Regions from separate parts of the Vibrio sp. VPAP30 genome, predicted to be linked through region 2. Evidence: riboswitches for the same ligand, from Rfam matches in the RefSeq annotation. Region 2 holds a riboswitch; the other holds the start of a gene.
What was found. A riboswitch is a leader RNA that binds a small molecule or an ion and turns the genes downstream of it on or off. The one in region 2 is predicted to bind lysine.
Positions count from the first base shown of each region.

Region 1: another riboswitch for lysine. It lies ahead of ZX61_RS23065 (Na+/H+ antiporter NhaC family protein); the one in region 2 lies ahead of lysC (lysine-sensitive aspartokinase 3).

Region 1 covers NZ_LBLS01000043.1:631,885-642,080, reverse strand. The annotation lists gene hisB (bifunctional histidinol-phosphatase/imidazoleglycerol-phosphate dehydratase HisB) at 1-574, opposite strand, end outside; gene hisC (histidinol-phosphate transaminase) at 631-1,671, opposite strand; gene hisD (histidinol dehydrogenase) at 1,684-2,976, opposite strand; gene hisG (ATP phosphoribosyltransferase) at 2,982-3,878, opposite strand; His leader region at 3,932-4,068, opposite strand; gene ZX61_RS23065 (Na+/H+ antiporter NhaC family protein) at 4,245-5,846, opposite strand; lysine riboswitch at 5,961-6,142, opposite strand; gene ZX61_RS23060 (H-NS family histone-like protein) at 6,741-7,151, shown strand; gene ZX61_RS23055 (inosine/guanosine kinase) at 7,250-8,554, opposite strand; gene ZX61_RS23050 (hypothetical protein) at 8,797-9,066, opposite strand; gene mnmA (tRNA 2-thiouridine(34) synthase MnmA) at 9,261-10,196, shown strand, end outside.
Region 2 covers NZ_LBLS01000022.1:89,583-99,778, forward strand. The annotation lists gene uvrA (excinuclease ABC subunit UvrA) at 1-1,977, shown strand, start outside; gene ZX61_RS09540 (PglL family O-oligosaccharyltransferase) at 2,047-3,822, shown strand; gene ZX61_RS09545 (pyridoxal-phosphate-dependent aminotransferase family protein) at 3,887-5,008, opposite strand; lysine riboswitch at 5,240-5,417, shown strand; gene lysC (lysine-sensitive aspartokinase 3) at 5,534-6,886, shown strand; gene pmbA (metalloprotease PmbA) at 7,091-8,434, opposite strand; gene yjgA (ribosome biogenesis factor YjgA) at 8,544-9,071, shown strand; gene thiQ (thiamine ABC transporter ATP-binding protein) at 9,321-10,025, opposite strand; gene thiP (thiamine/thiamine pyrophosphate ABC transporter permease ThiP) at 10,009-10,196, opposite strand, start outside.

The sequences.
Region 1 (10,196 bases), on a different contig from region 2:
CCTGCTCATCCAGATTAACAGCAACTCTAATGTCCGTTTCTTTAGTGGTTCGAATCACTTCAGCAACGCGTGCTTTGACGGTTAGATCTTTAAGAATCTGTTTCCAGTTCATGGTTTCTGGGTTGTATTGAATACCACGAATTGCCATGTTTTCGGCTAGTTGAAGATCCGTTTGACGATCACCAATCACAACCGAGTTTTGGAAATCGACTTTGCCACCTTGAAGGTATTCTTTAACCAAACCCAATTTAGGCTTACGGCAAGAGCAGTTATCTTCATCAAAATGTGGACAAATCAGCACATCATCGAATTTCACACCCTGAGATTCGAAGATCTCCATCATCATGTTGTGTGGCGCATCAAAGTCTGCTTGTGGATAGCTGTCTGTCCCCAAGCCATCTTGGTTAGTCACCATCACTAGTCGGTAACCCGCATCTTGAAGCGAAAGTAGACTTGGAATAACAAACGGCTCTAGCTTTAGTTTATCTAATCGGTCTACTTGAAAGTCCACCGGCGGCTCAACAATTAAGGTGCCATCTCGGTCGATAAATAGAATTTTTTGTTGCTTGCTCACTCGAACTTCCTTATTTCAAATTTAGTGGCTCTCGCAAAGGCTAGAGCCAACGATATTTAGCTGTAATAGTTTCTAATAAACCCGAGTGTCTTTTCGCACTCGTCTCGGCTACCAATACTGATGCGTACACAGTTTTCGATAGGAGAGTTGCGTAAAATAATGCCGCTCTCCCATGCTGCTTTAAATAGTTCGTCACCCTGCGGGAATTTAACCAATAGGTAATTACCCCAGCCTTCGAATATTTCTAAGCCTTCAATCATTGATAAACCAACTTGCAGATACGCGCGGTTTGCATTGAGGTCGAGAACTTGAAACTTCGCTCTAGCTAGTCCCGCTTCAGATAACGCCTGAGTAGCGATTTCTGCCACTGGTACTGGTACTGGATACGGGGCGATAACCTTAAGAAGTACATTAATCAGCTCATCGTTTGCAAGGGTGAAGCCGCAGCGTAGCCCAGCAAGCGCAAAAGCTTTAGACAGCGTACGTAAAATCGCTAGGTTCGGATATTGCGCTAATAAATCGACTGTCGACGCGTCCGGGCAGAAATCAATATACGCTTCGTCCATCACCACAATGGCACGATCTTTTGTCATCTCAAGCAGAGAGACAATATCTTCTCGCTTAACTAGATTGCCCGTTGGGTTGTTTGGCGAACAAACAAATACTAGCTTGACGTTATCTAGGTTGGCTTTGATACCATCCAGATCAAGTTGCCAGTCTGACGTGAGCGGCACAGTCTTGCGTTCTACACCAATGGTTTCTGCGCTGATTGCATACATTCCGTAAGTCGGTGGGCAATAAAGAATCGCGTCTTCACCCGGCTCACAGAACGCGCGAATCAATAATTCGATACCTTCATCAGCTCCTCGAGAGGTCAGTGTTTGCGCTGGTTTTACACCCGCATAAGCCGCATACGCTTCAATTAGCTCTTTTGGCTGACATTCGCTGTAGCGGTTTAAGCGAGCAAAGTCAGTTTTGTATTCGTTGTTGAATGGCGATTCATTCGCGTTCAGCCAAACGTCGCCCATACCACCAATTCGGCGAGCCGATAAATAAGGAGTCAGTTGTTGGACTTGTTTACGCGCTAGCTTTTCCATCTCATTGCCCTCTTACTTAGCCGCCAGTTTTTCTACGCGAATAGTCACAGCACGCTTGTGCGCATCCAGACCTTCCGCTTCCGCCATGGTTACAACTGTTGGCGCTAACTCTTTTAAACCATCTGCCGTTAATTCTTGCACCGTCATTCGTTTAGAGAAGTCTGCTAAACCAAGACTTGAGTACGTGCGGGTGTAGCCGTAAGTAGGAAGAACGTGGTTTGTTCCCGAAGCATAGTCACCTGCTGATTCAGGAGACCAATCACCAAGGAAGATAGAACCAGCGTTATCTAACAGTGGCAAAAGCTCACGTGGATTTTTTGTCTGAACAATAAGGTGCTCAGGACCGTAATAGTTCGAAATCGACACTGCTTGAGTAAGCGATTCAGAGATAATGATTAAGCTTGATGCTAAAGCTTTCTCCGCAATATCTGCACGCGTTAGTTCTTTAAGCTGACGCTGGACTGCATCGGTGACCTGATCGGCAACAATCGGCGATGGTGTAACAAGCACGACTTGTGAATCTGGTCCGTGCTCCGCTTGGCTAAGCAAATCGGCAGCAATAAAATCTGGGTCAGCGGTTTCGTCAGCCAGAACCAACACTTCAGAAGGCCCTGCTGGCATATCAATTGCTGCACCACGGAAGTCATTACTTACCTGACGCTTTGCTTCTGTCACGTAAGCATTACCCGGCCCAAAAATCTTATCTACTTTTGAAACGCTTTCCGTACCATACGCCATTGCCGCAACCGCTTGACCGCCACCAACATTGTAGACTTCATCAATGCCACATAGCTTCGCGACATAAAGGATCTCGTCTGCGATTGGCGGTGGCGAGCAGAGCACTACTTTGCGGCAACCTGCAATTTTCGCTGGCACCCCAAGCATCAAAACTGTCGATGGCAGTGGTGCACTGCCACCCGGAATGTACAAGCCCACTTTTTGAATTGGACGAGTGACTTGCTCACACAATACACCAGGTTGTGTCTCAACCTTAATAGGCTGAGGTTTTTGCGCCTTATGGAACTTAGAGATATTCTCATAGGCCTGTTCAAGTGCCTGTTTCATGTTGGAAGACAAGCGTTCACATGCAGCCTCTACCTCTTGCTCAGAGACACGAATCGACTCAGGCTTAACACGATCAAACTTTTCTGTCAGCTCCAGCAACGCAGCATCTCCCTCTGCGCGGACTTTGGCGATCACTTGCGAAACCGCTGCGGTTATATTCGCACCTTCAGTAATTGCCGGACGCTCTAAAATAGAGTCTTGCTGAGATTCACTTAATGATTGCCAAACGACTGTTCTCATTGCGATTACTCCATCATTTTCTCAATTGGCAATACTAGGATTGAGCTCGCGCCCAACTCTTTTAGCTGTTCCATTGTTTCCCAGAACAAGTTTTCAGTACTCACTAAGTGAACAGCGACTTTTTGCTGATCAGCCGAAAGAGGGAGAACCGTTGGATCTTCAGCGCCCGGTAGCAAAGACTTGATTTGCTCCAGTTTATCCGTTGGTGCGTGCAACATAATATATTTTGACTCTTTCGCTTGCTGTACACCTTGCATACGTGTCAGAAGTTTTTCGATCAAGGCAACTTTGTCAGCATCGAACTCACCAGTACGTTGAATCAAGGTCGCTTTTGATTGGAAGATGATCTCTGCTTCTTTGAGACCATTTGCTTCCAAAGTCGCACCAGTAGAAACTAAGTCTGCAATCGCATCAGCAAGACCGGCACGTGGCGCAACCTCTACAGAACCTGTCAACATACAGGTAGAGAATGGAACACCTTGCTCATCCATGTAAGCTTTCAACAATTGTGGGTAGGTTGTCGCAATTCGTTTACCCGCGAGATCTTGAGGACCGTTATAAACTTCGTCTTTGTCGATAGCAATTGACAGGCGGCAACCACCGAAGTCTAGTCGGCGCAATTGAACGAATTCACTTGGTTCACCTAATGCCTTACGATCTAAGCGCACTTCTTCAAGTTCGTTTTCACCGATAAAGCCTAGGTCAACAACACCATCCATGATTAGACCAGGAATATCGTCATCTCGGACGAGCAATAAGTCAATTGGCATATTTAGTGAGTGAACTACAAGGCGCTCACCCATGATGTTGAATTTAACGCCGCACTTTTTAAGCAGTGTCTGACACTCCTTACTTAGGCGACCTTTCTTTTGGATTGCGATTCTTAGGCGTTGTGTTTGCATTGCTATATCCCTGTGCAAAATTTTGAAATTTATAAACTTTTTAAGATTAAAATACTGAAAAACCCTCGGAAGAGCTGGTCTCCCGAGGGTTCTAAATCTTGTATTTTGCGATTTTAGCCTCCGGGAGTTTCCTGTCTCCCGGGTATGCGTGCATCTCCCGAAAGACTAGACTGGGTGATGATGGTGATGAATGTTCATGACTAATTTACGCATACTTAATAAGCTCTTCTGCTTCGCTTTGTTGATATCCACACTAACTAAGGCGAAAACATTTTTCAACCATTTATTTAAACTTTTTTATAATTGTCTATGACAAATAAAAAGGGAGCCTGAGCTCCCTATCTAGTTATTTATCACTTCAGTCAATTAGGTGTTTTGGCAGCTAGCCATTTTTGACTTCGACAGAACCGACAACACCACGCAAATCGCTATAAATGCCACTGATGCTGCAGCAAACGACATCCCGATAGACGCTGTCATACCTAGAGTGATAAAGCCAATGCACGACACTGCTGCAACCGAAAGCGCGTATGGCAGCTGAGTTGCTACGTGGTCAATATGATTACAACGCGCACCTGTAGAAGAGAGAATAGTCGTGTCCGAGATTGGTGAACAGTGATCACCAAATACTGAACCCGCTAGAACAGCACTTAACATAGGTAGCATAAGCGCAAGATCAGTGGCACCCGCCATATCACCAGCAATTGGCAGCATAATACCAAACGTACCCCATGAAGTACCTGTAGAGAAAGCCATAAGACCAGACAACAAGAACAAAATTACCGGCAGCCAATGTGGGTTAATATTGCCTTGAGCCAACGTCGATAGATACTTACCAGTGTTCATATCTCCGATAACAGAACCGATTGTCCAAGCAAATACCAAAATCAAAATCGCACCGAACATTGATTTCGCACCAATCCAAAGCGTACGGGAAATCTCCGTTACAGCGATGCCTTGCTTAACAACGGTAAACAGCGCCACAGCGAGACCGACTAGACCACCGTAAATTAGTGACGTACCAACATCGGTATTCTCAAATGCGCCAAGCAAATTAAAGGCAATACCGTCAGCCTCTAGAGCTTGTCCACCTGTATATAGCATTGAAGCTACAGTCGCAACGATAAGTAAAACGATCGGTAGAATCAGATCCGAAACCTTACCTTTATCGCTCTCTTCAATATCAAGCTCTTCGTTGATTTCGTGTGCTTCGTCTGAATCTTCTGCTTGCTCTTTAGTAAAGCCTTGACCACGTGAAGCTGCAATTTCATGATCGCGCATCTTACCAATATCTAAGCCGAACCATGCCACAGCAAACACCATAAGCAGAGCAAAGATTGCATAGAAGTTCATCGGAATAAGGCGGACATAGGCACCTAAGGCTGAATACTCAGTAATCCCATGAGAGACCAAGATACCTCCAATAATAGTCATAATGTATGCACCCCAACTGGATGCAGGCATAATCACACACATGGGTGCTGCTGTAGAGTCTAGAATATAGGCTAACTTAGCTCGCGACACATAAAAGCGGTCTGTAACAGGACGAGAAATCGCACCGACAGCTAAGCTATTGAAGTAATCATCAACAAAGATAAAAACACCTAAAAATGCAGCGAGGAGCTTTGAGCCGCGTTTACTTTTCACTCGGGTCTGAGCCCATTCGGCAAACGCACGAGTACCACCCGAAAGGGTCAATAGCGCAGTCATCATGCCGAGTAGAATAAGGAAGCCAACAATGCTCATATTCCACGTATTAATGCCACCGTCTTCAATAAATACGCTTGAAACAGTCGAACCAACGTAGCCTAGCGCACTACCAAACGAGTAATCGTTTAGCAAAATAGCGCCCAATACAATACCAACCCCCAACGAAACGAGAACTCGACGGGTAATAATAGCTAAACTCAGTGCCACAAGCGGTGGCAAAAGAGACAAAGGAGATGATGCAAAATCAATTAAATTCATGATCTTCAAAAACCAGTAATAAATGGTTAGAGATCTACTGCAGACTAATTGAAGGAATTCATTTCCAAACAATTAAGTTGAAATTAGCGATAGGCTAGCGAATGCCAGACCCAGCCCTACAGTAGCGCTCCATAGTTTTACAAATTATAGACTATGGCAGTGTTACCCCTTTCGAGTGTAACCCCAGCAAACCCCTTTGATGAGAAAGTTCACTTCGGCGGAATAACCTTTTGTGTTTGCTCATTGGCATCACCCCAACAAACACTACTTTTTTATTCCGCGCCTCTACCGCGAACGTTGAAACTTTAAACTATTGAAAAATCAATTTAACAATAATTTAACCAACAATTCGCATCAGGTTCCGCCCATTGTACTTATCTCACGCTCTCTTTCAACATAATATTCCACTTTTTATTGTTAGAATTATTGCTAACCATCTTCGACTAAGCTTCCAAATCGAATGAATAGTCATCCAGTTTGATAGCTTTAGCTGAGACCTTTTGCTGTGGATGAATTAATCATTTATAAACTCTGCAGAAAAGAGATATATGCTGCAAAATATATGAGTAGTTTCATGAAAATTACATTATTGTATGAGATGCAGCACTTGCTATTTAATTGCTATATACATAGCGACATATACAGCCAAAGCCTAGTTTTATATATTCACGGCCATCGATATGAAACCAAACCCCCAAACAACTTATCTAATATTATTTGAACAAGGCCAAATCACGGTAGAGATTAATTTTCCTGACTGAATTTAAATTAGATAGTGCAGAATGATACGGATAAATTACTATTTTAGGTAAATTTATGTCAGTAAGATTGTAATATTATTCTTGGCGGTTTATAGTTCACACATCGGCAACTTATATATGAAGAGATGAATAAATGTCGGAACTAACAAAAACACTATTAAACATTCGTAGTCTACGCGCTTTTGCTCGCGAATTAACTCTCGAGCAATTAGAGGAAGCACTAGATAAACTCGCTACAGTTGTAGCAGAACGTAAAGAAGCTGAAGAAGCTGAACTTGCAGCGAGAGCTGAGCAAGAAGCTAAATTAGCGGCTATCGCTGACCAAATAGCTAAAGATGGTATCGATGTAGAAGCGCTAATTTCTGCGCTAGCAGGTGAGTCTAAAGGTAACAAGCCTAAAGCTAAGCGTGCTCCTCGTCCTGCTAAATATCATTATATTGATGCTTCTGGCGAAACCAAAACTTGGACAGGTCAAGGTCGTACACCTTCAGTTATCCAAGAACAATTAGATGCTGGTAAGCCTTTAGATGACTTCCTAATCTAATCAATTCGTTTGAGTTATTCAAAAAGCGCCGCTGGGCGCTTTTTTATTACAATGAATATAACAAAGCCCCATCAAATGAGGCTTTCTTAAAATGAGTTTTAACGTTCCCAATACGCTTCTTCCAAACTGTCTTCTCGCTCTGGAAGTCCACGAGATAAACGTGGCGAATGCTGCACCAATACTTCGTAGCTTGCTCGGTTTGAGTATTTACATACTTGTGAGAATGAAGAATAAGTTAAGTATGAATGTGCATGCTTACTAGAGTTAGGGACATTTTCTTTGTGGTATTTATTGGCAGCCATATCATGCAATAAAGCCGACAATGCAGCATCGCCAGCACCATTTGTATTCTTAATTTTCTCCGGACCTCCCATATAAGGCGAAATATGTGAGTACACTTTAATCGGATTATCACAAAGCGCTTTTGAAGCAGGTCGGCTAAATTCGAAGCGGTTGAATTCAGCAATACTACCTGGTAGCAATGGCAAAGAGGTTTCACGCTTTGCTGATTCTTCCGTATATCCGGCCATAAATAAGCCGACAGGTCCAGCAGTACATAATACCAAATCCACCCAGTCTAACGCTTTATCAGATGCAGCAAGGGGATCAGACTCGCCGGTTAACGCTTCGGCTTCATCCTCATTCATCGCTACCACTGAGACATGATCATTTAAAAATTCTTGCCAAAATTTCGGGTCATCTTGAATGACAAACTTAGTACCTAAAGTCAGTACAACCGGCACGTCATGCTTTTTGGCATATTCTATTGCCTTCATTGTTGCTTGAGGCATTGGGTCTCCCTCTTTACAACGCACCAAATAAGCGGTCAGTACTAACGCTGAAGCATTTTTAAATATTTTTTCTGAAATACTATCAGGATGAAGTTGATTCATCTGACCTTCACTAATTGCAAATGTACGTTCGCCATCTTCGGTAATAAGTGCAAAACAACGACCGATTGCACCATCTACACCTTGCAGGTGATTTAAGTCCATCCGACTTGATGTGTTACACAAGTAGCGGTAGCCGTAGCTGCCAATTTTAATATCTTGGCTCATCACGCCTAACAAAGTCGAACGATCATCAGCGAGCACCGAATAATTGTGAAGCGTATTGCCAATAGTACCACCAGCATATTCATTGGTAATAAGGTCACGCTCTTTTAGCTCGTTATATAATGCTTCAGCAGTTTCGTCATCTATGACAAGTGAGTGCCCCTTACTCAATTTGTACTTATCAATAAGCTCACTGCTTACCTTGGCTTCTATATCAACGAGCGTTTGATCAATACCGATAATGTGCGTACGCGACATTTTTTTACTTTCTTGAGATTGACTGACTAATGGATCACGTGCGTGAACAGGAAAGTAGTGCTTCGATTTACGTTGACCAGGAAATTTCATAACAATGCTTCTGCAGTAAAGGAATGTAAATAAGGGATGAAAGGATGCCGGATTCTACCTCGCAGCTTGTAGCACGGCAACAAAAGGTATTATAGCAAACGTTTGCACGAGCAATTAATATACGAGTGAATCTGAATGTAATAGATAAATGGGGTAAAAATAAGGATAAGCACTCACTTTATGTCAGTGCTTTGGAAAGTAAAACAGCGAGTGTTACCATTCTAAATGTCTGTATATTGGGCTTATTCGCCTTCCATAAAACTTAAGTCAGGCAGGCGATCTAAATTATCAGCATAGCGCTTTAAGTTGAACTCACCTTCGTTTTTCATTACATCAAAGATTTCAATCGCTACCGCACACGCCATCATAGCGATAGCGTCTTCACGAGGCGTGCCCGTCATCATCAAACGCATCAAGGTTTCTTTCACCTTCACTGGGTTTCCATCTTCTAGCTGGTTTTCGATAACTTCGATTAGCTGCGCTTCTTCGATGATTTGGTTTTCTTCGCTCATTAGATTAATTCTGACTCTCTTGAATTTTCGTCACTATGCCATATATACAAGTTTAATAGTCAAATTTTGCAGTTTTAACTATGCAAGCGCACAATAATCGTCCGAATTCGAAGTGTGATTTCGGTCTCGGAACTGTCACCCTGCTGTGCTTTCTGATAAAATCTGCGTCCAGTTAATTTAAGTGGTGTTTAGTAATGTCTGACAACAGTCAAAAGAAAGTCATCGTTGGCATGTCCGGTGGCGTTGATTCATCTGTATCTGCGTATCTTCTTAAGCAGCAAGGCTACCAAGTCGAAGGCCTATTTATGAAGAACTGGGAAGAAGATGACAACGAAGAATACTGTACAGCAGCTGAAGACCTTGCCGATGCGCAAGCTGTTTGTGACAAGCTAGGCATATATCTACACACAATTAACTTTGCTGCCGAGTATTGGGACAACGTATTCGAGTATTTCCTTGCTGAATATAAAGCAGGTCGTACACCAAACCCAGATATTCTGTGTAACAAAGAGATTAAGTTTAAAGCGTTTTTGGAGTTTGCTGATGAAGTTCTAGATGCCGACTACATCGCGATGGGGCATTATGTTCGCCGCACTTTTCCAACCGCGGAAGACATTGCAAATGGTGAGAAACCACGCATGCTTCGCGGACTAGATAGCAACAAAGACCAAAGCTACTTCCTATACACTTTAAGCAGCGAACAAGTCGCGCGTAGCCTTTTCCCTGTGGGTGATTTAGAGAAACCTGAAGTTCGCCGCATTGCGGAAGAGCAAGATCTGATCACAGCGAAGAAAAAAGATTCAACTGGTATTTGTTTTATTGGTGAACGTAAGTTTACTGACTTCCTAGGCCGTTATCTCCCAGCACAGCCAGGCAACATTGAAACACCAGAAGGCAAAGTCATCGGTAAACACAACGGATTGATGTACCACACGCTGGGTCAACGTAAAGGTCTACATATCGGTGGCCAAAAAGGCGGTGGTGGCAATGAAGACCCGTGGTTCGTTGGTGACAAAGATCTTAAGCGTAATGTGCTGATTGCAGTTCAAGGCAAAGACCACCCAATGCTTAAATCCCAAGGCTTACTAGCATCACAACTACACTGGGTTGATCGTGAAGCAATTAAAGAT
Region 2 (10,196 bases):
GGTGTACAGCAATATTTCGACCCTGCACGTGTGATCGTAGATGACTCGCTTAGCTTAGCGGAAGGCGCAATTCGTGGTTGGGATCAAAAGAACTACTACTACTTCCAAATGCTATCATCTCTGGCTGAGCACTATGAGTTCGATCTTCAAGTCCCATTTAAATCTTTACCAACGAAAACTCGCGATATCATCCTTACTGGATCGGGGCGTACTGAAGTCGAGTTTAAGTACATTAATGATCGCGGTGATATTCGAGTTAAACGCCACCCATTTGAAGGCATTTTGAATACCCTTGAACGTCGCTATCGAGATACCGAATCAAATGCTGTGCGTGAAGATCTGGCTAAATATATCTCGACCAAGACCTGCTCAAGCTGTGATGGTAGTCGTCTACGTTTAGAAGCACGTAACGTCTTTATCGGTGATACCACACTACCTGAGATTGTCGAACTGAGCATTGCCGATGCGTTAGGTTTCTTTGCGTGCTTACAACTCGAAGGACAACGTGCTCAGATAGCTGAAAAAGTAATGAAAGAGATCAACGATCGACTGCAGTTCCTCGTCAATGTTGGTTTGAATTACCTTAATTTGTCTCGCAGTGCAGAAACCTTATCAGGTGGTGAAGCGCAACGAATTCGCCTAGCCAGTCAAATTGGTGCTGGTCTAGTTGGTGTGATGTATGTGCTCGACGAACCTTCAATTGGCCTTCATCAGCGTGATAACGAACGTCTACTAAAAACTCTGACTCACTTACGCGATCTCGGCAATACTGTCTTGGTGGTTGAACATGATGAAGATGCGATCCGTATTGCTGATCACGTGATTGATATTGGCCCCGGTGCTGGTGTACATGGCGGTAACGTAGTTGCCGAAGGCACAATGAGTGACATCCTTGCTAACCCTAATTCTTTGACCGGCCAATACCTCAGCGGTAAAAAACAGATCGCAGTGCCAAGTCACCGCACACCTAAAAATAAAAAGAAAGTCGTCGAACTGATTGGCGCATCAGGTAATAACTTAAAAGATGTCACTCTAGAAATTCCCGTCGGTCTGTTTAGCTGTATCACCGGAGTATCGGGATCAGGTAAATCCACTCTGGTCAACGATACATTCTTTAAAATTGCTCATACCCAGTTAAATGGTGCGACGACGGCCATGCCGGCTCCATACAAGAAAATTAAAGGGCTAGAGCATTTTGACAAAGTGATCGACATCGACCAAAGCCCAATTGGTCGTACCCCGCGTTCAAACCCAGCCACATACACAGGCATATTCACACCGATTCGTGAATTGTTTGCCGGCACTCAAGAGTCACGCTCACGTGGATATAAGCCTGGACGCTTTAGTTTCAATGTTCGGGGCGGTCGATGTGAGGCTTGCCAGGGGGATGGCGTGATCAAAGTAGAAATGCACTTCCTGCCAGACGTTTATGTTCCTTGTGATGTGTGTAAAGGTAAGCGCTACAACCGCGAAACCCTAGAAGTGCACTACAAAGGCAAAACAATTGATGAAGTGCTAGAGATGACAGTCGAGGATGCACGCGGATTTTTCGATCCTGTCCCAGTGATAGCCCGTAAGCTACAAACCTTGATGGATGTCGGTCTGTCCTATATTCGTTTGGGTCAGGCTGCAACGACCTTATCTGGTGGTGAGGCGCAGCGTGTTAAACTCGCTCGTGAGCTATCTAAGCGTGATACAGGTAAAACCTTATACATATTGGATGAACCGACCACAGGATTGCACTTCCACGATATTCAACAATTACTAACCGTTTTGCATCGCCTACGTGATCATGGCAATACTGTAGTGGTGATAGAGCATAACCTTGATGTCATCAAAACTGCAGACTGGATTGTCGATTTGGGCCCTGAAGGTGGTCAAGGTGGTGGAGAGATCGTTGCTCAAGGTACACCTGAAGATGTGTCACTCATCGAAGGCTCTCATACTGCCCGATTCCTCAAGCCTATGTTAAAATAGCAATTAATAGTAGAATTTGCAGACCAGTGAACATCTTCACTGGTCTGTTTGTTTGAGGTATCAATATTTATGGCGACCACACATGTAGCAGGGACAGAGCTTGAAAAAAAGGCGCCAAAGATCCCATTAACCAAACCTTTCTTAGCTAGTGTTGGGATAGTCTTCCTACTCGCGATGCACTTCTTCATGCCCAACCCTGGGGGAGCAGGACTCGCATTGGCATTTAACCCAACCACATGGCTAGCAATCAGCTTTTCTATTGCGCTAGGCTTATACCAGCTCGGCAGTGATGGCAGTCTCAGGTACAACAAACTTACGATTGGCTTGTTTGTGTGCTGCATCATGCTCACCTTACCTGTGATATACGCTGGCTCAAGTATTGAGTTATCACTTGGTAAACTAACTGGTCTGTGGGCAGGGTATATTCTATTTGTCGTATTGCAACAATTTCGTTTCAGCAATAAACAGAAGCAACGTTTGTTATGGTTTATCACCATTGCTGTCTTTATTGAGGCAGTTCTCGGCTGGCTACAGTACTTATGGTTAGAGCCAGGTAATCTATTCGGCTACAACACCGAAGCTAACCGCCCCTATGGTATATTCCAACAGCCCAATGTAATGGCCAGTTTTCTCGCGACTGGATTAGCCTTATCGGGCTACTTGCTCACTCGACACCCAACCAAATACCAACGTAAAATCAGTGAAGTGGCATTGTTGTATTTAATGCCTACATTAACTATTCCACTATTGATTTTTTTAGCTTCTCGTACAGGTTGGTTAGCCGCTTTGCTATCTACCTCATTCCTCTTACCTTATATCTATAAATTCGCCACCAAAAAACGTTTTTGGGGTTGGATGATTTCTATTTTTTCTGGTCTATCACTCGCTTTTGCGATCGCGAATTTTTACCCAACAAATAACGAACTAATTGAAGAAAAGTTAAGAACTGAAGACGTGAGACAAAAGATCTACTCACAATCTTTGGATATGTTGATCGAGAAGCCATTTACTGGTTATGGCTACGGTCGATTTGAGCCTGAATATATTGTGTATACCGCTAGGCAGCACCAGCTCAATGATAGTTATAAACCTGGTTTGGCGGCTATGGATCATCCGCATAACGAGCTATTGTATTGGGGAGTAGAAGGCGGACTGTTGCCACTACTTGCAATAGTGCTCGCGGCACTGTTTGTACTCGCTCGTCTCTATCAAGCTAAGAAGGGCACTCGTTTAGCGATGTTTGCTCTGTTTGTTCCCATTGTCTTGCACAGTCAGCTTGAGTATCCGTTCTATCATTCTGCTATCCACTGGATAACCTTCGTTGTTCTACTTTATTGGGTAGATCAAAGGGCGAGCAGTTATCGCCAAGCGCCATTCAGTATTATCTCCAAGACGGCGCTACGGGTGTTTAGCTTAGTCATACCGATTGTGACGAGCTTCTATATGCTGACCACTTTGCATACCAATTACGTGCTTACCCAGTTTGAGCGCTCACAGCCTAAAGATCCTGACGTACTGAACCAAGTCACCAACCCTGTAGTTTGGAAAGACAGATACGATTGGGATATTTATAGCACCTATCTCAACATTGGCTTATATAAGCAAGATCCCCAGTTTATCCAGCCATATATAGATTGGTCACTGAAGGTTATTAAAGATAAACCTCGACCTGCTTTCTATAACAATTTGATCTTGGCCTATCAAGGATTGGGAGAGAGTGTTAAAGCAGAACAAATACGTAGTGAAGCTCAATTCTTGTTCCCAGAGAGAGATTTTTCTGAGGTGCAGTACATCCCACCGAATATAGATGCCTTAAAGGCTGACAGTGAAAAAGAGACTAACTAGAGTCTATTGATATAATTAAGGCGACCATAAGGTCGCCTTATTGGCTTATATATTATTGAGACTACTATTGCGTCAATGACTCTTCGAGCGCTCGTAAGCATAACGCGACATTTTCAGCGCGAGCACCGTAACCCATCAAGCCAATACGCCAAGCTTTACCTGCTAAAGCGCCTAAACCAGCGCCAATTTCTAGATTATAGGTCTCAAGCAAGTGTGTACGAACTTTCGCTTCATCAATACCTTGCGGAACATAAATAGCGTTTAGCTGAGGCAAGCGAGAGTCCTGCTCGACAACGAACTCAAAGCCTAACTTCTCCAAGCCTTGTTTAAGTTTTTCATGCATGTCGCGATGTCGCTGCCAAGCATTTTCTAACCCCTCATTCTTTAGAATTAACAGAGATTCATGCAAGGCATACAAGCTGTTGACTGGCGCTGTATGATGGTAGCTGCGCTTACCTTCACCACTCCAATATCCGAGCACTAAACTCTGATCAAGAAACCAGCTTTGAACAGGTGTAGTACGTGATTGAATTTTCTCTATTGCCGCAGGGGAAAACGTCACAGGTGACAAGCCTGGAACACAAGATAAACACTTCTGACTACCTGAGTAAACCGCATCAAGCTGCCACTCGTCTACTTTTAGTGGCACACCACCAAGAGAAGTCACTGCATCAACAATGGTTAACACGCCATACTGCTTAGCTAGTTTACCCAAAGCTTCTGCATCGCTACACGCACCAGTTGAAGTTTCGGCGTGAACAAAGGCAAGAATCTTAGCATCAGGGTGAGCTTTCAATGCTTGCTCGACTTTATCGACGGAAACCGGAGCGCCCCATTCATCATCGACAACTTCAGCAATGCCGCCTGCGCGTACAACATTTTCACGCATACGTTCACCAAACACACCGTTACGACAAATAATCACCTTTTCACCCGGCTCAATCAGGTTAACGAAACAGGTTTCCATCCCTGCACTACCTGGGGCAGAAACCGCAATGGTAAATTCATTTTCCGTTTGGAACGCGTATTTAAGTAGTGACTTCAATTCATCCATCATACCGACAAACAAAGGGTCTAAATGACCAACAGTTGGGCGACTCAAAGCTTGTAGCACTTGAGGGGAAATATCTGAAGGTCCAGGCCCCATTAAAATGCGATGTGGGGGGATAAAACTTTGAATCGTCATTGGCAGCTCCTTTTTAATATCAATTTAATTTTTGTTCTATCTTTACTTCCTTAAACCCACCTTAATTCAATTCTTTGCTGGCAGCAATTAGCCCAAAGTATTGAGGTCAAACCAGTGTCACAAGTTTGTTAATTATAAAAAGGCATAAAGTTACAAATTCTCATTGACATAGTTCACAGAAAAACGTTCAATGCGGATATGTGGCGAATATTTATGCCACATAGCAAATTTTTTTGCAGAAGAGGAGCACTGCCCAGGTAGACGTGTTGTGGAGCCACAAATCCTATACAACACTTTGAGGGGGAGCAGTGCCGAGGTAGATCTGAAGTGTTGGTTTAGATCTGTCGGTTGTTAGGGTTGAATCCCTACAACTGTCATCAGCTCAGTCTGATGATGAGCTTCTGAGGTAAGTCATACAAATAAAGACCCTCTCTCTTTCGCTCAATTCTCTTCATCAAAGCAAAACATTGGATGTTGGTATAGCTACCAAAAGTTTTTATTTTAGGAAGTCGTGGGAGAAATGCTGTGAGCAGTTTTAATGTAGCTAAATTTGGTGGAACAAGCGTCGCTAACTTTGAGGCAATGAGCCGCTGTACTGCAATTATTGAAGATAATCCAAACACTAAACTCGTTGTTAGCAGCGCCTGTTCAGGTGTAACCAACTTGTTAGTTGAATTGGCTAACGGCGTTCAAGATCAAGTTCGTCGCAGTGAGATTCTCACTAAACTGGCGCAAATTCATGATGCTGTACTGGAACAACTACAAGACTCAACCCAAGCAGCTAGCGATGTCTACGCGATTCTCGATACCGTAACTAGTCTTGCTGAAGCCGCTTCTATTCAATCCAGCCACAAATTGACCGACCACTTAGTTGCATGTGGGGAATTGATGTCGACTCACCTGCTTGCTCAATTGATGAGAGAGCGTGGCATCAATGCGGTACGTTTTGATATTCGTGACATCCTACGCACCGATAGTAATTTTGGTAAAGCAGAGCCTCAACTTGAGCAAATTAGTAGCCTTGCAAAGCAATCATTAGTTCCTCTATGCCAAGACGCGGTCGTTATTACGCAAGGCTTTATCGGCTCTGACGCCGAAGGCAACACCACCACTTTAGGTCGTGGCGGTAGCGACTACAGTGCAGCCTTGATCGCAGAAGCGGTTGAGGCATCTGGATTGGAAATTTGGACCGACGTTCCCGGTATTTACACCACAGATCCACGCATTGCTCCTAAGGCCTCACCTATTCCTGAGATTAGCTTTAGCGAAGCATCCGAAATGGCTAATTTTGGTGCTAAGATTCTTCATCCATCGACACTACTTCCGGCCTTACGCCATGATATTCCAGTCTTTGTTGGCTCTTCAAAAGAGCCTCAAAAAGGAGGCACTTGGATTCGCCATCAAGTAGAAAGCTCACCTTTGTTCCGTGCACTAGCCCTACGTTGCAACCAAACGATGGTGACACTGCGTAGCGCCAACATGTTCCATGCTTATGGCTTTCTGGCCAAGGTGTTTGAAATTCTCGCTAAACACAAAATCTCAGTCGACTTGATTACCACATCAGAGATCAGTGTTTCACTAACCTTAGATCAAACAGATACCTCTGGTGGCGCACCGCAGCTGCCAGAAGCTGCCCGTATAGAGCTTGAAGAGTTGTGTACCGTAGAGGTGGAACACAACCTGTGTTTAGTCGCACTGATCGGTAACAACATGAGTGAAAGCAGAGGCTACGCAAAACAAGTATTCAGTACGCTTGAAGACTTTAACCTACGCATGATCTGCTACGGCGCAAGCCCGCACAACCTGTGCTTTTTAGTTGAAGAATCGGTATCAAAGCAAGCGATTCAGAAACTGCATACCGAGTTGTTTGAAAAATAAAGGGATTCGGGATGATATCTAAAAGGGTTGGCATTTTGTGTCAGCCCTTTTATTTCAATAAATTATATCGTCATCCCCGAGAGCGAGGGACGAGCGAGTTGGGGATCTCTTAAAGCAAGTAACTAAACTATATGAGATTCCCTACTCCTTCCTTCGTCAGTCTATGGAATGACAAATGGGACGCGAAAGCGAAGATTTTACCTTTTATTCACCAGCGACTTTCATTGACTCTAGCAAGATAGAACCAGTCTGAATCTGCGAGCGAGTCTCTACATCGTTGCCTACCGCAACAATCTGATTAAACATCTCTTTTAGATTGCTTGCGATAGTAATTTCAGATACTGGGAATTGGATTTGGCCGTTTTCAACCCAAAAACCTGCCGCACCGCGCGAGTAGTCACCGGTAACAATATTAACGCCTTGGCCCATTACTTCGGTCACCAATAATCCAGTACCTAGCTCTTTTAGCATTTGCTCAAAGCTTTGACCTGTTGATTTGACAAACCAGTTGTGAATACCACCAGCATGGCCGGTTGGTGCCATATCCATTTTACGCGCTGCGTAACTGGTGAGCAGGTAAGTTGCAAGTACACCGTCAGTAATAATTTCACGGTCTTGGGTAAACACACCTTCACTATCAAATGGGCTTGAAGCAAGGCCACGCAGTACATGCGGACGTTCAGACACATTGAACCATTCCGGCAGCACTTGTTTACCAAGGTGATCAAGTAAGAAAGAAGATTTACGGTAAAGGTTACCGCCACTGATCGCCATCACTAGGTGACCAAGTAGGCCAGTTGCTACATCAGCAGCAAACATCACTGGATATTGACCTGTTTTTAGCTTTTGCGCATCTAAACGACTAACGGTCTTCTCCGCGGCCTTCTGACCGACGATCTCTGGTGCCCAAAGTTCGTCTTTATGGCGCGCAACCGTGTAGCTGTAATCACGCTCCATCTCACCATTGTTACCCTGACCAATCACACAACAACTGGTACTGTGACGGCTTGAAGCATAGCTTGCTAATAGGCCGTGACTGTTACCATAAACTTTCAGACCGTAGTGACTGTCATAACTGGCACCGTCACTCTGTTTGATTTTATCGCTGTAAGACAGAGCTTGTTTCTCAGCAGCAATCGCCACTTGCGCTGCATAATCGGGATCTGGCGTATCTGGGTGGAACAAATCAAGATCAGGCACATCTTGCACCATCAGCTCTTTAGGTGCAGGGCCAGCAAATGGATCTTCAGAGGTGTATTGAGCAATATCGAGCGCGGCAAGAACCGTTTGTTGAATCGCTTTATCACTTAGATCAGAAGTCGAAGCGCTGCCTTTACGTTGATTGCGGTAAACGGTAATCCCTAATGCTCCGTCGCTATTGAACTCAACGTTTTCTACTTCACACATACGGGTAGAAACACTTAAGCCCGTTGTTTTACTAATGGCGACTTCGGCTGCATCAGACTTCTCTGCTGCCATCTCTAGCGCTTTAGCTACTGCCGCTTCTAACTCAACGCGCTGTTGAGCAACTTGCTGTCTTACGTCCATATTTTCTTTATTTCTTAAGATCAATTGCCTTTAGAATAACAAGAATTTCGCTTTCTCCCCACGATTCTTGTTAAAATAGAGAAATAGATGTTCAAATTAAGGCAGAAAAATGGCACGTAAGAATCAAAAAGCGCCATGGGAAGAGGAAGAAGAGATCATTTGGGTCAGTAAGACCGAATTGAAACGCGATATGGAAGAGTTGCAAAAGCTAGGTGAAGAACTCGCCAGCCTGAAGCCTTCTGTGTTGGAAAAATTCCCGCTAAGTGAAGACCTTGCAGAGGCAATCAAAGACGCACAGCGCTTTAAAAACGAAGCGCGCCGTCGTCAACTTCAATACATCGGTAAGCTGATGCGCTTTGAAGACACTGAGCCACTTCAAGCAGCATTAGACAAGGTTCGCAACAAGCACTCTCAAGCAACGGCAGAGCTACATAAGCTAGAGCAACTGCGTGATCGAGTGGTTGAAGAAGGTGATAGTGCCATCGCTGAGGTGGTGGAGCTTTATCCAGCCGCGGATCGTCAACGCTTACGCCAGCTTGCTCGTCAGGCGGCAAAAGAGAAAAAAGCGGGCAAGCCTGCCAAGGCATTCCGCGAAATCTTCCAAGTGCTTAAAGCGCTAAACGAAGAAGAGATTTAAGCTGAAGAGCTGAAGAGCTGAAGAGCTGAAGAATATTGAGGGTTGACGTGAGAGCGTCAACCCTTTCTTTTTGATGGTTCCCAAGTCATCCCCGAGAGTGAGGTACGAACGAGTTGGGGATCTCTTCAAGCGAGCCGAAGGCTTTCTGAGATTCCCTACTCGCTCCTTCGTCGCTCTATGGAATGACGATTTGTTTCTCGCAAGGCGAAGCCCGAACTCAACTCTCTAAGGGCAAAGTCCGTTCCCTCCTCACTCCCCCGCGCGGACAAAATCACTTAGCGCTTGGTTAGCATGACTCGATGACAGCTGTTCAATGTTATCCGCAACTTCGACTCTGCCATTGGCGACAAAGATAAAATCAGAGGCAATCGCCTTGGCATCACTAATATGATGCGTCACCATTACCACCGTGATCTTTCTATCTTTAGCTAACTTGCTCACCAAACTAAGCATCTCTTCACGCAGAATAGGATCAAGCGCCGAAAAAGGCTCATCAAGCAGCCATATTTTATGTGGTTGAACAAAGCAGCGTGCTAATGCGACTCTTTGCCGCTGCCCACCTGAAAGTTGCTCTGGTAAACGGTCTAGATACGCCTCTACCCCAACTTGCTGCGCTGCTTGTTCTATTACGTTTTGTTGCTGAGCAGTAAGTTTCAACCCCGGATGAAGCCCAAGCCCGATGTTTTGACGCACTGTTAAATGAGCGAATAAGTTATGTTCTTGAAACAGCATTGCGAATGGGCGTTGATGTGGCTCTTTGCCAACAATATTACTGCCTTCAACCTCAATAGAGCCCTTGGTCGGTTCGATAAAACCCGCGACTAAAGCCAATAGGGTCGATTTGCCCGCGCCACTTGGCCCCATCAGGGCAACGATCGACTGCGGTGAAATCGAGGTATCAAAATGAAACAGTTCATTGTGATAGTAGTAATCGACATTACTTAAGGTCAGCATGATTCACCTTCGAGTTGGCTTTTAATAAGGTTTCAATGAGCGTGAAACAGCCGACGCTCAATAGTAATAGAGTTACAGATACTACTGCGGCAGATTCCATTTGATAGCTACCAAGCAGTTGGAATAGGTAAAGTGGCAAGGTGCGAAATTCTTGGCTACCAAACAAAGCAA